2 regions of the Enterococcus gallinarum genome follow, and region 2 is predicted to be linked to the other one. Evidence: predicted binding sites of a transcription regulator. Region 2 holds the regulator's gene; the other holds the start of a gene.

What was found. Region 2 encodes HrcA, which represses chaperone genes, less so after heat shock. Its sites were predicted from a motif close to TTAGCACTCNNNNNNNNNGAGTGCTAA; they were not measured.
Region 1: a site for HrcA is predicted at 1,902-1,928, ahead of groES (co-chaperone GroES). Genes of this name have one in related genera too.

What each region holds. Positions count from the first base shown of each region.
Region 1 covers NZ_CP050816.1:3,349,634-3,355,489, forward strand. The annotation lists gene groL (chaperonin GroEL) at 1-1,552, opposite strand, end outside; gene groES (co-chaperone GroES) at 1,581-1,865, opposite strand; gene HED61_RS16205 (CPBP family intramembrane glutamic endopeptidase) at 2,098-2,742, shown strand; gene HED61_RS16210 (MBL fold metallo-hydrolase) at 2,875-3,681, opposite strand; gene HED61_RS16215 (two-component system regulatory protein YycI) at 3,735-4,589, opposite strand; gene HED61_RS16220 (YycH family regulatory protein) at 4,590-5,856, opposite strand, start outside.
Region 2 covers NZ_CP050816.1:2,390,086-2,395,941, reverse strand. The annotation lists gene HED61_RS11840 (AraC family transcriptional regulator) at 1-610, opposite strand, end outside; gene HED61_RS11835 (beta-galactosidase) at 776-1,942, shown strand; gene HED61_RS11830 (DUF5597 domain-containing protein) at 1,935-2,231, shown strand; gene hemW (radical SAM family heme chaperone HemW) at 2,407-3,573, shown strand; gene hrcA (heat-inducible transcriptional repressor HrcA) at 3,765-4,808, shown strand; gene grpE (nucleotide exchange factor GrpE) at 4,843-5,409, shown strand; gene dnaK (molecular chaperone DnaK) at 5,446-5,856, shown strand, end outside.

The DNA.
Region 1 (5,856 bases), 960 kb from region 2:
CGACTGCTTCAGTTGTTAACAGTAATGCGGCTACAGAAGCGGCATTTTGTAACGCAGAACGTGTTACTTTTGTTGGGTCAACGATTCCTGCTTCAAGCATGTTTACCCATTCGCCAGTTGCGGCATTGAAACCAACGCCAAGATCTGCGTGTTTCAATTTATCGATGATCACTGATCCTTCATATCCAGCATTTTCAGCGATTTGACGTACTGGTTCTTCTAACGCACGCAAGACGATTTTCACACCGGTTGCTGCATCGCCGTCTGCTTCGATGGCTGCTACTTTGTTGATGACATTGACAAGAGCAGTTCCCCCACCAGACACCATACCTTCTTCAACCGCTGCACGCGTAGCGTTCAATGCGTCTTCGATACGTAATTTCAATTCTTTTAATTCTGTTTCAGTTGGTGCACCCACTTTGATGACTGCAACACCGCCTGCTAATTTCGCTAGGCGTTCTTGTAATTTTTCGCGGTCAAAATCAGACGTTGTGTCAGCAATTTGATTTTTGATCAATTGCACACGAGCATCGATCGCTGATTTGTCGCCAGCACCTTCAACAATAGTTGTATTATCTTTGTCCACAACAACTTTACTTGCTTGTCCTAAGTTGTCGATCGTCGCATCTTTCAATTCTAACCCTAAGTCTTCAGTAATGACTGTACCGCCAGTCAAGATCGCAATGTCTTCTAGCATTGCTTTACGACGGTCACCAAAGCCTGGAGCTTTAACTGCTACGACATTGAATGTTCCGCGGATTTTGTTCAAGACCAATGTTGGTAATGCTTCGCCGTCTACATCGTCAGCGATGATCAACAATGGTTTTGATTGTTGTAAGATTTGTTCTAACAATGGCAAGATATCTTGAATGTTAGAGATTTTTTTGTCTGTGATCAAGATGTATGGATTTTCCAAAGCAGCTTCCATTTTATCATTGTCAGTGACCATGTATTGTGAAAGGTAGCCGCGATCGAACTGCATTCCTTCAACTACATCTAATTCTGTTTCGATCCCTTTTGATTCTTCAATGGTGATCACACCGTCATTGCCGACTTTTTCCATCGCGTCTGCAATGTATTTTCCGACTTGTTCGCTACCAGAAGACACAGCACCAACTTGTGCAATAGCTTCTTTTGAGTCAACGATGGAAGAAATGTTGTGTAATTCTTCAACCGCAACTTTAGTTGCCATTTCGATTCCACGGCGAATGCCTAATGGATTCGCACCAGCTGTCACGTTTTTTAGTCCTTCACGAACGATCGCTTGTGTTAGCAATGTCGCTGTCGTCGTTCCGTCACCAGCGATGTCATTTGTTTTAGATGCAACTTCAGAAACAAGTTTTGCACCCATATTTTCAAAATGATCTTCTAATTCGATTTCTTTTGCGATCGTTACGCCATCATTTGTGATCAATGGTGAACCATAAGATTTTTCTAAAACGACGTTACGACCTTTAGGGCCTAAGGTTACTTTTACTGTATCTGCTAATTTATCTACCCCGCGCAACATTGCTGCACGTGCATCTTCTGCAAATTTGATTTCTTTTGCCATGATTCATTCACCTCAACTAAATTATTTTTTATTCAACTACTGCAATAATGTCTTTTGCAGCAACGATCAAATATTCGTTACCTTCAAATTTCACTTCTGTGCCAGCGTATTTTTCGAACATAACTTGTTCGCCCACGTTGACAGCAACAGGAGCTTTTTCACCGTTTTCTAGCGTGCGTCCTTCACCGACTGCAATGACGGTTCCTGTTTGAGGTTTTTCTTTGGCTGCTGAAGCAAGCACGATCCCTCCCACAGTTTTTTCTTCTTCTTTTGCGACTTCGATAATCACGCGATCACCTAATGGTCTTAACACGATAAATCCCTCCAATTGTATTTGATAGATTTTCTATTAGCACTCTCACACATAGAGTGCTAACTCACAAAATTAATATTACTCATTTTCTGTTTTTTTTGCAAGCCTTTTGATTAAATTTATTTTGGCTTTTTCTTTTTATCGATCCATACTGCAAAAACCTAGGGAAAAATTTTGTTTCTAATGAGTCAGTAGTCTATAATAGAAAAAAAGGAGTGTGATGATTTCACTTATGTCTCTAAAAAAATACGCACTATCGACGATTTTGATTTATGGGGTCGCATTTTTTATTCCTGTCGCTTTTATATCTAGTGGTGCCACGATCCCTGCAACGACTGTTTCGTATATCGTCGGCGCAATCTTGATGATTTTTCTTTATTTCAAACAAAATGAACCCTTATCGTTTGAACGTAAGGAGCCAAAAGTATCGGCTATTATTATTTATGGTCTAACAGGAATCATTGCTGCCATTCTTTTGCAAAACTTCGCTGTCTTTATCGAGTCGCTATTTGGCGAAGTAGCGGCATCGGAAAATACAGAAAATATTATCTCTATCATTCTGCAAAATCCGATTTTTGCCCTTGCCGCTATGGTCGGCGGGCCTATCATGGAAGAATTTGTATTTCGCCGTGCCCTTGTGGGAATCATTGCGAAATATTCAAATATCTGGGTTGGTGTCATTGTCAGCGCTGTTGCCTTTGCCTTTGCCCACAGCGACAATCATCTATTGGTGTATATTCTATTGGGTCTCTTTTTCTCTGGACTCTATGCGTTGACAGGGCGTATCTGGACATCCATGATTACCCACGTGGGAATGAATACACTAGTTATTATCATTCAACTATTGGTTCATGCCGGCTATATCAATGTGCCCTAAGCACTAAAAACAAAAAAACGATGTTGAAAAATTTCAACATCGTTTTTTTATAAGATAAATTTCTAGCTTTGTAAAAACTGTCTGCATTCAATCGCTATTGCTTTTCTACAAAAACTTGCTAGCCAATCATCCTCAAATACTGAATAATTCGGTCGCTTTATCTGGATCAGTGTCATAAACCTCAAAGGCTTCACCGACACCTAAGTCGTGTTCTTTCATCGTATTGACCATGGTTAGATGGGCCAATTCTTTTAGATTGTTTTCTTTGCTCAAATGCCCTAAATAGACGCGCTTCGTATTATCCGTCAATATGTCTGCCATGACTAATGCCCCATCTTCATTGGAGAGGTGCCCACGATCCCCGAGAATACGCTGCTTGAGGCTCCATGGATATGGACCCATCCGCAACATTTCTAAATCATGGTTGCTTTCGACCAGATACGCATCGGCTCCTTTGATAATCCCCCGGACATGATCACTGCAGTAACCAGTATCAGTCAACATCACAAAAGATTTGCCATCTTTATGGAACCGATAGAACTGCGGTGCTGCCGCATCATGGGAAACGCCAAAACTTTCGATGTCCATATCTCCCATCGTCAAAACTTTTCCCATCTCAAAAACATGTTTTTGTTCAACCGCAATATTGCCTACCATATTGTCCATCGCCTGCCATGTTTTCGTGTTGGCGTAGACATCCAACTTGTATTTGCGAGCCAAGACCCCTACGCCGTGGATATGGTCACGATGCTCATGCGTGACTAAAATAGCATCCAGATCCTCTGGCTTGCGTCCAACTTCATCCAATAATGAAGTGATCTTTTTGCCGCTCAGTCCTGCGTCCACCAGGATTCGTTTTTTATTGCTCTCGATATATAACGAATTTCCTGAACTTCCGCTAGCTAAAATGCTTACTTGAAAGGCACTTTCCTTCATCATTGTTTCTGTCTTCCTCTCTCTTACTTTCAACGAGTTCCATTATACCTATTTTTCTATGGATTTTCTACTTTTTGTACTGCATTGTTTGTAATGATTCGATTACTAAAGGCATTGACAGTTTCGATCTGAATATTTTCATCCGCATCTGCTTTGACAGCAACGAACCAAGCCGGAATGTACACATTCCGATCACCAACAATCAAAATCCTTGTGTAAGCCAGCTCTGTCCATAATATCTTAGAATGACTAGGCAACTTATTATTCAAATAAAGCGTGTTGACGGCTTCTTTCTCTGAATAGAGAGTCATTTTCTCCCGCAACGGGGTGATATTGGAAATGTGGGTCTGAGTATACTTAGCGATCTGCAACAGTTTATCTGACGATTCTAAAGTCATATCGATTCGGCTTGAGCTGTCATTGAACGGGATATTTTCATAGGACTGACTGGCAACAATGGTTGGGTATTCTTGATCTAATAGCGACAAGTTCTTCATATAGTGATATTCCTCTCCATAGAGAACTTGATCTTTTCGCTGAAGGTATTCATTGACCGTCTTTTCCGCCTGTGTGTCATCACTAATGTAGAATCCTCCGGAAGAAATATGGGTCAACTGCTGCCCTTTGACAGTAGTCGCCTCGACTAACCGCTTGTCCCCTTGCGCTTCTTTCAAAGCAGCAGCCAAATCGGTTTGTTCACCACTTAAATAGTACCCGCTCAAATACTCGTCAGAAAGTTCTCCTGAATATTTGATGTCTTCTGAGGCTAGTCGCTGTTCAATCGGGATCGTCTGATTTGACTGCAAAACGTTCTGCTGTTCACTGCGGGCTTCACTGTAAATGTTGAACAAAAAGACATTCAACCCCAAAAACGCTAGGAAAAAAATCCATTCGATTCGCTTGAAATCCAATCAAACTCCCCCCGTTTCTGTCAATTTAGCCATTAATTCCTGATAATTGAACCAGTTATTCTTATACTTTACATACCAAGTTGGTGTCAAATCGACGACAGAAGCCCCTTTGATGTCGCCCCATTGATAGCCAACAATAATCTGCTGCAGCTGATCCGTCTCTGCCCCTGCAGAAAGCAAGTCACTGCGAACGGTTAAGCTTGAAGGCAGCTCCACCTCGGTCTCAGAAGGAATCGGCACTTGGATCGCATTTAAACTAGATTCGATTGCCATCTCTCGATTCCCTAATTGCCCACTGTTAGAAAAAGTTACTTTCATCAATCCCTGAGCACCACTGCTGAAGACTGGATACCCTTCTACAAAAATACGATAATCTAGTTGATTGCTCAACCGATCAAAAAAGCGTATCGTTCCGAAATTGTTGCCCAAACGACGAATATAGTCCGCACTTTGCATAAACAGATCCGTTTCATCACTTTCTGAAACAGTGGTTTCAAATTTGACTACTTGATCATCATGCAAAACCGCCATATTCTGTCCACCTTCATAATAATAAGTATCCACACTATCATCATTGACTTTGACATCTTTTGGCGAAGTAAAAAATGCTTCTCGAAAGAGATTCGCCGATTGCAAAGAGGAAACATAGCTGTATTTTTTCAGCTTGATCGTGTCCTGTGTATAGAACTGATTGCTTTTTCCTGATTCTTCCTGGCGCATCGCTGTCCATTCTCTTGGATTATCTTTCAAAATGCGATTCACATCATTTTTGTCCCAGTCAATCTTGCCTTCAATGATCCGTGATTCTTCCAAATTCACAAACTGGATTTTATTCTCTTTCAAATCGATTTGAATACGGGAGAAAGCCATTTTGTTGGCTTCGTTGTCACCTAATGCCAATTCAACATCAAAGGTCTCCGCGTAATCATTTAGTAAGAACGGCGTGTAATACGCCAACGTCACTCCCTCATCCAATGTTGCTGCCTCTGAAAAAGACTTGGAATCATAATTTTGTACCGTCAGATCATTGACTTGAGCATCCGAGAGCAGTCCCTGAACATCACGAATCAACGTTTCAGAATTGGTTTCCTTGACTTCATCTTGGTGGATCCAGGTTAAATACAATGGCAAAAATAAGTCACTTTTTTGTTTGTAGGTCTGAATACTCGTATTGACTGTATCTGTAGCTTGTTCGACTGAACGATCGTAACCGGTGGGATTCAGCCAAATCATGTAGGAAAAGTAAAAGCTTAGGGCAACCATAACG
Region 2 (5,856 bases):
AGGTGCTGCTCATTTTATGGAATAGCCAAAGAATTTTTTCGGGTTGATTTCGGCGTACAGCCTCTACGTAACGTTTCTCAAATTCAAACGAGTCCAAATAAGGATCCTCTAACCGTCGTTGATAAAGATTTTCTTCTAATAGGGTGGACGTATTGGAATTTGCTTGTTTCTCTGGAACGCTCCAACGAAACTTGTTGGCATCAGGGATGGCTCCTTTTAGGATCGTGTAAAACAATTCAACGAAAGCGACAAAAGATTCTCGACTTTCTTTCGAGTAATGGACCCCAGCAATGTAATCATATCCTTGAAAAGGAAATGATCTTTTGTTAGTACCTAATATCCCGCAAGGTCCAATCAGCACATTGCCAATTGAAGAATCTGGTAGATCACAAGTAAAGCTGCTGAAAAAAAAGTCATCTCCTTCAAAAAACGTCACCACATCCAATTCAGTCGATTGGCTGGTAAGGAAAAAATGTTCCGCCACTTGTTTATCAGTTATGAAGGAATTACGAGGAATCACCACTTGCTGTTTTTCATCGAAGATAAATAAAGGAATCAAATATTTATCGTAGAGTTTTTTCACAATTGATTCTAGTGCTGCTCGATTCATCAAAAACCTCATTTCTGTTTTTTTAGTATGAATTCTCTTTTTTTAGTATACCTTATTTTAGAAGATTCCTATAATAGAATTACGACTAAAAACGCTTGCAACTACCTGAGAGGGATAGTCGATCAAAACGTGACTATCTGTCTGAGAAGAAAAAGGAGGACAATGATGAAACAACGACAGCATTCTCAAAAATTGATACTAGGAGGAGAAGTCCATAACTCCACTGCTTCATCTATCGCTTACATGGAGGAAAAAGTATGGGACAAGATTGACAAAGTTGCGATCAATACCCTTTTGATACCTATTTATTGGGAGCTGATCGAACCACAGCCTAATCAGTTTGATTTTTCATTAATTGATTCCCATTTGGAAAATGCCGCTGAGAAGAAAATCGATGTGATTTTTTTGTGGTTTGGCCTTTGGAAGAATGGCTTATCCACGTATGTTCCTGAATGGATCAAAACGGATCCCAAATATTTTCGCATAGAGGATAGCGACGGAAACAAGATGAATAGTTATAGTCCGCTATGTCAAGATGTGATAGCACAGGCTCATTCAGCCTTTGCCGCCATCTGCGACTACTTGGGAAGCCATCCTTTGCGGGCCTTTATCAGAATGGTGCAGATTGAAAACGAGATTGGTAGTCTTGGCACTAGTCGTGATCATTCGTCAGCAGCAGAAAAAGTCTATCAGATGGCGTTGCCGCAAGAAATCAGAAACCTCTATCCCGGAGCTAAACAATGGTCAGAAGTCCCCTTTTGGGATGAAGTGTTTATGGCATATCATTATGCCGCAGCAATCCAAGACTATGCAAAGATTGCAAGAAAACGTTTAGCGTTGCCGTTATTTACGAATGTATGGCTCAAAAAGCCAGACAGGCGGCCGGGAGAATATCCTAGTGGTGGCGCTGTATCCACCACTTGGCAAGTTTGGAAAGTTATTGCCTCTCAGTTGGATTTTATTGCCCCAGATATTTACGAAGAAGAAATCAAACCGATCATCGCGGAATACGGAAATGATCAGCCATTGTTAATTCCGGAAACCCGAATTGACAAAAGATATATTTCGAATCTATTTTATGCTTTTGGTCAAGGAGCAATCGGCTATTCACCTTTTGGTATCGAAGATCTTCTAACGGATGATACTAGTCAGGATTACCGCTTTTTATCCCAGTTAGGATTAGCGAAAGACGCCTTTGATTCTTCCGATACACTGCCTCATTTAAACCAAGGATATCGAATCATCACCGCCCTTGAGCCACTGTTGCAAGATCAGGAAGCTCAAATCTTCTCATTTAAAAAAAGAAGGGGCTCAGAACCAAATTGTGTATGAAAATGGACAGGATCGCTGGGCAGTCAAATTATTTTCTCGAGACAAAATGATCAATTCCGCAGGTCTGATCATTAAACACAAAGAATATTACTATCTCACCGGTGCTAATTTCGCATTGGATCTGCAAGCGCAGCAGGGTTCTAATCCTTTAGGTATCCTTTCTTTAGAAGAGGGGGTTCTACAAGATGGGCAATGGCGGACAAATCGTCGCCTGAATGGGGATGAAGCCTATTTCCCATTTATCGGTGAAGATTTTAAAATTTTGCGCATGCGATTGTATTCTTATTAACGGATAGCAGTGAGATCTGCTTCTAACTACTTTTAATGCAGAGGCGTTTCGAGATAATCTTACTTATGATAGAATGGGGAGCGGATATACCTCGGATCAGGTTCATTTGCTGCGAGCCGTATTTGTGCAGTTGAACGTTGATTTGATCTCTGAAAGGAATAAAAATATGCAAACCATGAATAAGATTCCAATCAATACACTTCCCACCAGTACTTCTGCCTATATTCACATCCCATTCTGTGAACATATTTGCTATTACTGTGACTTTAATAAAGTTTTTTTAGAAGGGCAACCGGTTGATGAATACATCGAGTGTTTGCTGAAAGAAATCGCTCTAACGGTGAGAAAACAACCAATCACTACTTGTGAGACGATTTATATTGGCGGCGGAACGCCGACTTCCCTTTCGGCTGCGCAGCTAGACCGTCTGATTACGGGCATACATGAATTACTGCCCACGCAAACGACCAAAGAATTTACGGTAGAGGCCAATCCTGGGGATTTAACGGAAGATAAATTGCTAGTTTTGAAAAATCTGGGCATTGATCGGTTGTCGATGGGGGTGCAGACTTTTGATAACCGCTTGTTAAAGAAAATCGGCCGCAAGCACACGGCAGAGGATGTCTATCAAACGATTCGGTTGTTAGATAAACATGATTTTCAAAATATTACGATCGATCTGATTTATGCTTTACCTGGACAAACGATGGAAAGTTTTCGAGATACGCTAACACGAGCGATTGATTTGGGTTTGCCTCACTATGCTATGTATTCACTGATTTTAGAGAACAAAACGATGTTCATGAATTGGGTTAGGCAAGGGAAAATGGAGTTGCCTTCTCAGGAATCTGAGACACAAATGTTTGAAGAAGCCATCACTGCAATGGCTAAAGCTGGCTTATCGCAATATGAGATCAGTAATTTTGCCCGGCCAGGATATGAGTCTAAGCACAATCTTGTTTATTGGAATAATGAACATTATTACGGATTTGGCGCAGGAGCGAGTGGTTATATCGGACAGACGAGATACAAAAACTTTGGACCGATCCAGCACTATCTGCGTCCATTGAGGGAAGATCAACTGCCGATCCATGAAACAGAATCGTTAACGACCAGCAATCAAATGGAAGAAGAAATGTTTCTTGGATTACGGAAGAAACAAGGTGTATCGAAAACAGCCTTTTCAAATAAATTTGCCTGTTCTTTTGATTCGATCTATGGCAATGTCGTTGAAGAACTTTCTAAAAATGGCTGGTTAGTCTCAGAAGGAGACCGCGTTTATTTAACAAAGTCTGGGATGTTTATCGGCAATGATGTATTTGAAAAATTTTTATTAAGTTAAGAATAACCAAGAAGATCGAGCTGTTTTCGATCTTCTTTTTTTGGAGTTAATTGACAATGAAGTGGATTAGCACTCTCTCTATAAGAGTGCTAAAAATCTGTGTCAAATTCTTGACATTCGTAGGAAATATGGTATATTAATAATCGTGTTAGCACTTAATGTGAAAGAGTGCTAACGGAGGAGTGGATAAGATGTTGACACAACGACAACAAACTATTTTACACCTCATCATCCAAAATTATACGGATACTGGTCAGCCTACGGGCTCCAAACGATTGATGGAGGATGGGGTTGAAGCAAGTTCGGCTACCATCCGCAATGAGATGAAGGCCTTAGAAGAAGCGGGTCTCTTATTGAAGACACATTCCTCTTCTGGACGTGTTCCTTCAATGGCCGGCTACCGCTATTACGTTGATCACTTATTAAGACCATCAAAAGTCAATCAAAATGAGATCAAAGCAATTCGCCATTCCTTGGGGAAAGAATTTCATGAAATCAATGAAATCATTCAGCAATCTGCTACGATCCTATCCAACCTTACGAGCTATACCGCATTATCGTTAGGACCGGATGTCAAAGAACGGAAATTAACTGGCTTTCGGATCGTACCTTTGAATGCCCGACAAATTATTGCTATCATTGTTACGGATAAAGGCAATGTTGAAAATCAGATTTTTTCATTACCTTCATCGATGGATAGCAGCGACTTAGAAAAGATGGTTCGGATTATCAATGAAAAATTAGTGGGTGAACCGCTCATGACGGTCTATCATCGATTGCGAACAGAGATTCCGATGATTTTGCACAAGTATTTTCAAACAACAGAAGGAATCATTGATTTATTCGATGATATGTTGAGTCATCTCTTTGAAGAGAAAATTTACGTCGGCGGACGGATGAATCTATTAGATTTTGAACCAAGTCAAGATGTTCGTCAGTTTAAGTCGATGTACTCTTTCATGAAAAATGCAGAAGAACTCACACAATTATTGGCACCGAGAGACTCCACGATTCAGATCCGCATTGGTCAGGAACTAGGGAATGAATTACTCCAAAATATGAGTTTGATTCAAGCAAGCTATGACATTGAAGGTCATGGCCAAGGGACGATTGCTTTATTAGGTCCTTCTAGTATGCCTTATTCGCGAATGTTTGGACTGATGGATGCCTTTCGTCGAGAATTAGCAATGACATTGGCTGATTACTATCGCACACTAGATGCAAACAGTGAATGATCAAATAAGTGAATTATAGAAGGGATGGTAGCAAGTGTCAGAAAAAGAAGAACAGGTAGAAAAAGATCTTGAGACAACTGAAGAGCCTCTGACAGAACCGTCAGAAGAAGAAATCGATGCAGCTGGTCTATCAGAAGCAGAAGTAGAAAAAAGCGAGATCGACAGTTTAAAAGAAAAAAACAATGAACTAGAAGACCAATTTCTGCGCGCACGGGCCGAAATCGCTAATATTACAGCAAGAAACCGTAATGAACGTGAATTGTTGCAAAAATACCGTTCGCAAGATTTGGGCAAAAAATTATTGCCAGCGATCGATAATTTGGAACGCGCTATGGCAGCAAATGTGGAAGAAGACCAAGCGGCTAACTTGAAAAAAGGTGTCGAAATGGTGTTGGAAAGTTTGCGTCAAGCGTTGAAAGAAGAAGGAATCGAAGAAATTCCTGCTGAAGGAGAAACTTTCGATCCCAATCTTCATCAAGCGGTACAGACCGTACCTGCGACAGAAGATGTGCCTGCGGATACGATCGTCACAGTATTGCAAAAGGGCTATAAGCTGCATGATCGTGTCTTGCGTGCAAGTATGGTTATCGTAGCACAATAAATAAAAGAACGATGAATGAAAAGGAGCGTATTACTTATGAGTAAAATTATCGGTATTGACTTAGGTACAACTAATTCAGCTGTTGCTGTCCTAGAAGGCGGCGAAGCAAAAATCATCACCAATCCAGAAGGAAATCGTACAACACCATCTGTTGTTTCATTTAAAAACGGCGAGATCCAAGTAGGGGAAGTTGCTAAACGTCAAGCAGTTACGAACCCTAACACGATTTCATCAATCAAACGTCATATGGGTGAAGCTGGCTATAAAGTAGAAGTTGAAGGGAAATCATACACTCCTCAAGAAATCTCTGCAATGGTCCTACAATATATCAAAGGATTTGCTGAAGATTATCTAGGAGAAAAAGTAGACAAAGCAGTTATCACTGTTCCTGCTTACTTCAATGATGCACAACGTCAAGCAACAAAAGATGCTGGTAAAATTGCCGGA